3 regions of the Chryseobacterium sp. 2VB genome follow, and region 3 is predicted to be linked to each of the others. Evidence: riboswitches for the same ligand, from Rfam matches in the RefSeq annotation. Region 3 holds a riboswitch; each other region holds the start of a gene.
What was found. Region 3 has a riboswitch for cobalamin ahead of FFS26_RS18855 (TonB-dependent receptor plug domain-containing protein). Riboswitches for the same ligand answer to the same signal wherever they lie in the genome.

Region 1 (3,158 bases), on a different contig from region 3:
CTTAATTTCTATTCGGATCAGGTGGAAGATAATGCCAATCTTGATCCTCAGCTTAAACAGAATGGTCACATAGGAATTGCTATGAACAGCCAGGAAAAACAATCGATCATTGCGTTCCTGAAAACATTATCGGATAAAAGTTTTATATCCAATCCAAAATTTGCAGAATAATTTATAAAAAACATGAAGAAGATTATATTGATAGTAAGTTTGATCGTGTTTAGTCAGTATCAGGCAAAAACCATCAGAGACAGTGCTTATATTGCTCCCGAAACGCTTAACAGATTCGATTTTGATGATGACTGTGATGCTTGCGGCTGTGCAGCAGGAAACGGATCTTCCGGCTTTGAATCTTTACTGAATCCGCAGTTTATCGGGATCAAATACTTTGCGCAGCATTATAAAGCGAAAGAGAACTTATTTGTAAAAGATCTTACCCAGGATCAGTATTTCAATACGCTGCAACTTTGGGGGAAAATTCCACTGACTAAAAAACTGAGTGTTTATGCGAGCCTTCCATTCCATTTTCATAAAAAGAAAACCATGCAGGGAGATGTCAGAATCAATGGAATAGGAGATTTAAACCTGATGGGAATTTACCAGTTGATGAGTTCCAAAGATAATTTCCATTATCTGAGCGGAGGGCTGGGAGTGAAAATTCCACTAGGGAAGTTTGATGAAAAAGGAGCATCCGGTGTCAACCCAAGCTTTCAGCTGGGAACCGGAAGCTGGGATTATCAGGCGGCTTTGAATTATAAGTTTCAGAAAAATAAAGTAGCCGTACTGGTGAATACAGATTATACCATTAAAACAGAGAACAGGAAAAATTACCGTTTTGGAAACCAATGGAACTATGCAGCAACAGGTTTTTATCAGGTTGCAGGAAATGAAAAATCTATATTCTCTGTAAAAACTGGAGTTCAGGGAGAAGTTTATGCTCAGAATAAACAGTTTGATGAAGCATTGCCGAACACTGCAGGAAGTGCTTTGTACGGAAAATTAGGTTTTGAAGCCTCTTATAAAAAGCTGAGCCTGGGAAGTGAAGTCATGCTTCCCATGTACACGCGCCTGGCGGGAGGAGATATTGAAGCCAAATCAAGATTCAGTATTTTTCTGAATATTGGAATTTAAAAAGAAACCCTTGTTGAAATCATGTTAAAGCTCCTTCGGGAGCTTTAATTGTTTATAAATCATGATTTTAGTTGGGGATTAGGAATAATTATTTATCTTTGCCGGAATTTGGTGAGCCGTAAAAAGCTCTTAAAAGGGAATCCGGTGAAAATCCGGGACAGACCCGCTGCTGTAAGCTCCGCACCAAAGTTTTTGAAGAATATATCCACTATTTTTTAATGGGAAGGATTTCAAAAATGGAGTAAGTCAGAAGACCTGCCAGACAATAATCGTTTGACGCTTTCGTGGAATAAAGCTTAGGACATCAATGATTCTGTGCAGTGACCGCTGTGCTTTGTCGTTGTATTCTTATACCCATTAGCGTCTTCATTACCTTAAATGAGCTAATGGCGGCAAAACTAACTACTTCTGCAATTCATAAAGCTGTTTTCACAATATTGGTGATCACATCTCAACTTTTGTTTTCCCAAACCAAGAAAAAAGACAGTCTTCAGGAAGAGACCATTAAAGGAATCAACCTTTATAAAAAGAATTTTAAAGAAATCCTTCCGGCACAAACCCTGCAGGGAGAACAGCTGGAAAGACTGAACAGCCATTCTGTTGCAGATGCACTACGGTATTTTTCAGGCGTTCAGATTAAAGATTACGGAGGATTGGGTGGTTTGAAAACCATCAACATCCGAAGCATGGGAAGCCAGCATGTAGGGGTTTTTTATGATGGAATTCAATTAGGAAATGCTCAAAACGGACTGGTAGATCTGGGGAGGTACTCTTTGGATGATCTGGAAGAAATATCGTTGTATAACGGACAGAAAAGTGAAATTTTTCAGCCAGCAAAGGACTTTGGCTCTTCGGGGTCTATCTATTTACAGCCTAAAACACCCATATTTAAAGGACCAAGAAAAACCAATTTGGTGATAAGAGCAAAAAGTGCATCTATTGATCTCTTTAATCCTTCATTCCGGTTGGAACAGAAAATTTCAGACAAGATTTCTGCCAGCTTCAGCGGAGAATTTATGCAGAGTGACGGAATTTACAGGTTCCGGTACGCGAAGAAATATCCTGATGGGCAGCAGGCGTACGATACCATCGCTAAAAGACAGGACTCAGATATCAAAGCAAAACGGTTTGAAACTTCTTTCAACGGAACTTTAAATAATGGAAGCTGGAATATCAGAGGGTATGGTTATATTTCAGATCGTGGAATGCCGGCTCCCATTGTGAATGGTCGCTTTGGCGGAAGAGGAGCGAGACTTTCAGATGAAAATTATTTCGTACAGGCCAATCTGAGAAAAAAACTGTTCCCGAAATTTGAAACACAGCTTAAAGCAAAATTTGCTTACGATTATACCCATTTCATGGACACAGTTCGTTCGCAGTCTATTATTTATACCGATAACACCTATATCCAAAGGGAACTTTATCTTTCCTCTTCCAATATTTACTCAATCACTCCCAATTGGGATGTCAGCCTGAGTGGAGATTTTCAGTACAATAATCTGGACGCGAATCTGGATAACTTTTCTTATCCTACCCGCTACACTACATTGGTCGCATTAGCAACAACCTATCAGTTGAACAGATTCAAAATTATGGGAAGCCTTTTAGGAACCTTTACTTTTGAAGAAGTAAGAAAAAATAAAAGACCGGGAGATGCCAGAGAGTGGACACCTGCGGTGTTTATGAGCTATCAGCCGGAAAAAATTCCGGAGCTTACTCTAAGGGCTTTCTATAAAAGAATTTTCAGACTTCCAACCTTCAATGATTTGTATTATACCAATATCGGAAATACCTACCTGAAACCGGAATTCACCAATCAATATGATGTAGGATTTACTTATCAGAAGAATTATAACAACCGTTTCCTTAAAACATTTTATGCTAAAGTAGACGGTTACTACAATAAAGTACAGGATAAAATTGTGGCAGCTCCGAACGGAAGCATGTTCCGCTGGCTGATGATGAATCTTGGATTGGTTGAAATCATTGGTGCAGATGTGAATGTGCAGACTGAAATGCAGCTTGGA
Region 2 (3,158 bases), on a different contig from region 3:
TCCATTTCATTGTCACCATCTTTTTTCTGGTATTAAGTGCAACTGCATTTTCACAGAAAACAGCCGCATTGGGCTCTTTACTGAACAAAAACTTAGAATTCATATTCCCACAGACTCCGGATAAAATTTCAAAAGCGTTGAACGTAAAAACTGTTTTTTATGAAGATGCCAACGAAGAAAAATATGCAAAATGGCCTATGAAAACAGGACTGGAGCTTTATTGCAGCCTGGGAAAAGACAATAGTATCAATGAGATGTTTTTTGTGACTTCAGACAATAAACCTGTCATTGTGGAAGGACTTCCTTTTGGTCTTGTTCTGAATAAAAGTACATTACAGGACAGTAAAACGAAGTTCGGTAAGTACAATGCCAAAATACAAAAATCAGGAGCAGACAGTGAATTTCCTGGAGGGTCAAAACTGGTTTTTAAAAAAGGGAAACATTATACAACATTGCTTTTCGACAGTAAGAACCTGTTAAAATCAATAGGTTTAACAACAGAACTTAGGGATCCGGCTGCCAATTAAGTACTAAAAAACAAAATAATAATAGTATCCGTCATTATTGACGGATTTTTTTATCCTCAGACGGCGTTAACTTTAAAAGAAATCTATATCGTCAGTCCATGGTTGTTTTTTACCTCAGCCATCACAAAAGTACTGTGTGTGCTGCCGATAGAATCTACGGATCCCAGCTTGTTAAATACAAAATCCTGATAATGCTTCATATCCCGCACCTGGACTTTCAGAAGGAAATCAAAATCTCCGGAAATATTGTAACATTCCGCAACTTCTTCAATTTCTAAAATTTCTTTTACAAAATCATACCCCACAGACCGGTCGTGAATTTTAAGTTTGATCTGGCAGAAAACCGTAAATCCGCGGTTCAGTTTTTCAGCATCAAGAACTGCTGCATATCTTTTAACAAAACCTTCCTGCTCAAGCCTTTTTACCCTTTCAAAAACCGGTGAAGTAGAAAGGTTCACTTCTTTAGCGAGCTCTTTAACGGTGAGTTTGGCGTTTTTCTGGAGGAGCCTGAGCAGCTGTACATCCTTATCATCGAGTTGTTCCACAGAATATTATTCTTTTAAATGATTAAAACAGTCAAATATAAAGAATTATATGCTTTTATTTTTAATTCCTGAAGTTTAATTTGCTTAATTATTTGTTTCTAGTTGTGGTTTTATTCTGTATTAATAATTTTACACAAAATTAAAAACTTTTACTGATAACCTTTGTTAAAGGTAAAAATACAGTTCTTTACAGATACTTCATCAAACAGGAAAGGTTTTACTTAAGGTAGATTAATAGGGAATCGTGTGAAAATCACGAGCTGTCGCGCAACTGTAAGTAAACACACCAAAAGTTTCTGTCCTTGCAGATCCACTGCCAAAAGCGGGAAGGATGACGGAAACTGTTACAAGTCAGGAGACCTGCCTTTACTGAATTGACAATGCTTTCGCGGGCTGAAGCTTTGGGTCATACAGATGGTGTATCAGATTTTGTATTTTCTTCTGAAGGGAAATACATTGTCTGCTATGTCACTATTTCCTGAAACTTTTTCCGCAAAACATAACGAAGCATTGTAAAGGACTTCCCAATAAGTTTAATTAAAAAGTTTAAAAAAATGCAAACTCACATTCTTGGCTATCCGCGTATTGGTAGCAAAAGAGAACTCAAAAAAGCCTGCGAGCAGTACTGGTCAGGTAAAATCCTTTTGGAAGAACTTCTGAACACCGGAAGAACTCTCTGCAGTCAAAACTGGAATATCCAGAAAGAAGCAGGAATAGATCTTATCCCATGTAATGATTTTTCATATTATGATCAGGTATTGGATATGAGTCTTGTCGTAGGTGCCATTCCAACAAGGTACCATGAAGTGGTGCTTAAAAAAAACAATACTGAGCTGGATCTTTACTTTGCTATGGCAAGAGGATATCAGAAAGACGGATTGGATATCACTGCCATGGAAATGACCAAGTGGTTCGATACCAACTATCACTACATCGTTCCGGAATTTTATAAAAATCAACAGTTTAAGCTGAGCTCAGACAAAATTTTCAATGAATTTGCAGGAGCAAAACAAGCGGGAATCAATGCAAAACCGGTGATTATCGGACTGGTTTCTTATCTGTTATTAGGAAAAGAAAAAGAAGAGGGATTTGATAAGCTGGATTTGGCAGTAAATCTTCTTCCAGTCTATACCGAGATTTTAACCAAACTTCAGGATCAGGGTGCGGAATGGATTCAGTTTGATGAACCTTTTATGGCATTGGATTTAACAGAGAAAGCCAAAGAAACTTATCGTTATGTGTATGCCGAAATCAGAAAACGTTTCCCGAAACTGAAATTTATTGTGGCTTCCTATTTTGACGGATTAAAAGACAATACTTCACTTGCCGTTTCACTTCCTGTCAATACATTGCATGTTGATCTGGTTAGAAATCCTGAGCAGCTGGATGATATTCTGAATGTTATTCCGGACAGTTTAAACCTTTCATTAGGATTGGTTGACGGTAGAAATATCTGGAAAAATGATTATGAAAAATCCTTGTCTTTCATCAGAAAAGCGGTTGAAAAATTAGGATCTGAAAGGATTTTCATTGCACCATCATGCTCATTGCTTCATTCACCTTGTGACCTTGATTTTGAAACCAGTCTTAATCCTGAAATTAAAAAATGGCTGGCTTTTGCAAAACAAAAAGTAAAGGAAGTCGTAACGCTTAAACAACTGGCATCCGGAACGGAAAATGAACAGGTTCTTGAAGCATTTGAAGAAAATAAAAAAGCAATTGAAAGCAGAAGAACTTCTTCTCTTATCCATAATGATCAGGTAAAACAGAGAGTAAATTCAGTTACTGAAAAAGATGCTCAGAGAATAAATACTTTCAAAATCCGTAAAGAAGAACAGCAGGAAGTATTGCAGCTACCTTTATTTCCAACCACTACAATCGGATCATTCCCGCAAACCACAGAAGTAAGAAGCTGGAGAGCAAAATTTAAAAAAGGAGAGCTTACTGCAGAACAATATGATACTTTATTGAAACAGGAAACGCAGAGAACAATCCGCTGGCAGGAAGACATCGGAATTGATGTATTGGTTCATGGAGAATTTGAGCGAAACGACATGGTGGAATATTTCGGGGAACAGTTGGAAGG
Region 3 (3,158 bases):
TATTGGTTAGATTATTCACTTTAAACCCTAAGGTATATTTTTTTGCTAAGGTGGTAGAAACTCCCATATTTAAAAGAAAATAAGGATCTATAGCTTCTGATCTCTTTTCATCACTTGTGGTGTAGGTAACACCGTTCAGCTGTCCCTGTGCATAAAACCTGAAGAAACCATATTCGTAATCTATACCGGCATTTCCCCTGTGCATGGGAACGTAAGGTCTCTGCATCTTCGTTTCTTTATCGATAGCTTTTGCATAATAATATGCTGCATTGGCTCTGAATTTATGATTTCCCCAGTGCTTGCTGAAAGACAACTGAGATTCCAGCCCGTAAGATTCGGATTTATTGACATTGTATGCCTGCCAGTATCCCATAGCCGTTGGAAGCCATACAATAAGATCTGTGATGTTCATATAGTAGGGAGACAGAGTAAGTTTGAAATCTCCCGCTTTGAACTCATTGGTCATATCCACCTGAGTAGAGGTTTCCGGTCTCAGATCTTTATTTCCTCCCGGTTCATAATAAATATCATTAAATGAAGGATATCTGAAGTTTTTGGATACGTTAATACTCAGATCATACCATTTTGCGGCGTTCCATTTTCCGGAGAATGAATACATAAAAGGAGACTTTACATCTTCTACAAAATCTTTTTTGAATCCTCCTTCAAAACGCAGATCTTTTGTTGCAAAATACCGCAATAATCCTGAAACAGAACCTATATTCCTGCTGACATTGGATATTCCGCTCTCGTACCCTTCTCCTTTATTAATCTGAAATTCTCCGATGATATTAAAATTCCATTTTGAATTCAGGAAATAATTAAAATCATTTTTAAAGATATAATTCTTCCCGGTTCCTCCACTGGATTTAGGCTGGCTTAACGAACCGAAATACTGAAAATTCTCTTCCGTGTAGGCTGCTTTAAGGGAATTGCTGAACTTCGCTTTGTTCCAGTCCCAAGAAAGAAGACTTCTTACACTTTGAGTTGTATATTTTGTTTTTGTTCCCGTTTCCTCATACACAGGATAATGCTGTGAAGAATCAAAAAACTGGCTTTGCCACGAAACCTTATGATCGTTTGTAATTTTATAGGATGCTCCTACATTGAATGTCGTATTGTAATAATTCCCGTTTCTGTTGATGTAATTCAGATCGCTTACCTTATAATCATTTTCACTTACAGAATAATTTCCGGAGGCTTTAAAACTGAACTTATCATTGCTGTAAGACCCTTTCACAAAATTATTATAGGTATTAAAGGAAGCCACTTCAGAAAATAAAGAACCATGGAAACCTTTATTAAAATCAAGGGTATTATTCAGGTGAATACTTCCCCCGATGGCACCGCTTCCGTACACTACACTTCCTCCACCAGCTTTGATACCGATCTGATCATAGCCGAACAAAGCAATATTATTGATATCTCCCTGCCCTAAAAAATTAGAATTGATATTAATTCCGTTCCACACGAATGCAGTCTGCTGGGCGGTAGTTCCTCTAAAAGAAGGTGAAGACACGGCTCCGCGGCCATTTTCTTTAATAAAAACCTGCGACTGAAACCTCAGAAGCTCCGAAAGATTACCGGAGTTTTTTTCAGCATCTTCTGCTGTAATTGTTTTTACGGGATGAAAAAGTTTCACCCTGTTCATCTGGTTGTCGAAGACATAAATAGTGTCAATGGTTTTCTCTTGTCCAAAAAGAAAACACCCATAAGATGAAAAAAGCAGTACTAAAGATCTTTTTATATCCATACTTTTTTACTTTTCCTCCGAAAGCAATATGTTTTTTAATTATAATCCTGGCAGGTCTCCTGACTTTCGCATTCTGCTCCTTCCCGTTTTTACACAGTGGCGTTTTGCAGAAACTTGTGTTGCGATTTACAGTTGCGGGGACAGTCCGGGAGTTACACCCGATTCCCTTTTCATTCCAAAATACTGGAAACCAAAATTTTTGCAAAGATAGTTTTTTATATGTATTTGCCAAAAACCAGACTTTTCTATACAAAACATGCTATCCTTTTGTTATATACACAAAAAAGAACGGCCGCTTTCAATATTGAAAACAGCCATTCATCCCACTACTTTACTATTTATATATGTTACTTTTTAATAAATTTATAAGACTCCTGTTGTACTCCTTTTACGGAATATTGTAAAATATAATCTCCTTTTGACAGAGATGAAACATCAATCTGTCCTTCTACAGTATCCAATGATTTTACCTTTTGTCCAACCATATTATAAATTTCTGCTTTCTCTATTTTTCCTTTTCCTTTAAAATACAGGATGTCAGCCACTGGATTAGGATAGATACCTGTATTGTTTTTCTCTTTCACAGCATCACTCACCGATAAAAATTCAGAAGTATCCAGGTAAAAAGCAATCATCTGCCCTGAAGCATTCGTCCCTGCCCCGGCAATTTTCTTTCCGTCCTGTGAAATCGCAAGAGGAAGTCCCATTGTTACTCCATTAGTGGCAATTCCTAAAGATGCCGCATAATCATTCAGGTTAATTCTCCCGGCGGCAGAGGTCCAGATAAAGCCTTCTCCTGACATGGGAGGAGCCCCAAATGCTCTGTAATACCCGATCACTTTTTTCCCATCAGCAGAAATCCCGGTGGCACCTCCTTTGAAGCTGAAAGAAGCATTAGGATGCGTTATATAAGTAAGTCCGCTCACAGCATTCCATACATAAGGATTAGGGTTTGCCGAACCTATTATTGTATTTCCGTCTGCAGAAATTCCTCCTGCTTCTCCTACATGATTCCCATTATTATCTGTAATAAAACTTTCCACTCCATCCTGCCATTTTGCTCCGCTTCTTGTTCCGGTTGATTCATCCTGCCAGCCTACGATCACTGTTCCTGCTGCATTGATTGCGTTTGCTCTGGAGCTGCGTCCGGGAACTATACTTCCCAGATCTACCATTCCGTTTACTTCATCCCATTTCACAGCATGCGCATTCGCTGCGGTGAGAAAACCAAGACCAACTATAGTATTTCCATCAGTCGACATTCCCCAGGTAGAGCTTACGCTGCCATCCCATCCTGTAGGTACAAGCCCGCCTCTGTTTACCCATGTGGCCGTAGCGACATCATAGGTAGATATTTCATTGAATCCTGTTGCGGCATTGGTAACGGAGGACGATATTTTGGTTC

Region 1: another riboswitch for cobalamin. It lies ahead of FFS26_RS10405 (TonB-dependent receptor plug domain-containing protein); the one in region 3 lies ahead of FFS26_RS18855 (TonB-dependent receptor plug domain-containing protein).
Region 2: another riboswitch for cobalamin. It lies ahead of metE (5-methyltetrahydropteroyltriglutamate--homocysteine S-methyltransferase); the one in region 3 lies ahead of FFS26_RS18855 (TonB-dependent receptor plug domain-containing protein).

The regions. Positions count from the first base shown of each region.
Region 1 is NZ_SCNC01000009.1:25,909-29,066, forward strand. Features, by position in the region: gene FFS26_RS10395 (cytochrome-c peroxidase) at 1-171, shown strand, start outside; gene FFS26_RS10400 (transporter) at 184-1,131, shown strand; cobalamin riboswitch at 1,224-1,409, shown strand; gene FFS26_RS10405 (TonB-dependent receptor plug domain-containing protein) at 1,518-3,158, shown strand, end outside.
Region 2 is NZ_SCNC01000002.1:451,198-454,355, forward strand. Features, by position in the region: gene FFS26_RS04075 (hypothetical protein) at 1-527, shown strand, start outside; gene FFS26_RS04080 (Lrp/AsnC family transcriptional regulator) at 611-1,072, opposite strand; cobalamin riboswitch at 1,268-1,455, shown strand; gene metE (5-methyltetrahydropteroyltriglutamate--homocysteine S-methyltransferase) at 1,627-3,158, shown strand, end outside.
Region 3 is NZ_SCNC01000026.1:30,516-33,673, forward strand. Features, by position in the region: gene FFS26_RS18855 (TonB-dependent receptor plug domain-containing protein) at 1-1,753, opposite strand, end outside; cobalamin riboswitch at 1,785-1,963, opposite strand; gene FFS26_RS18860 (T9SS type A sorting domain-containing protein) at 2,101-3,158, opposite strand, start outside.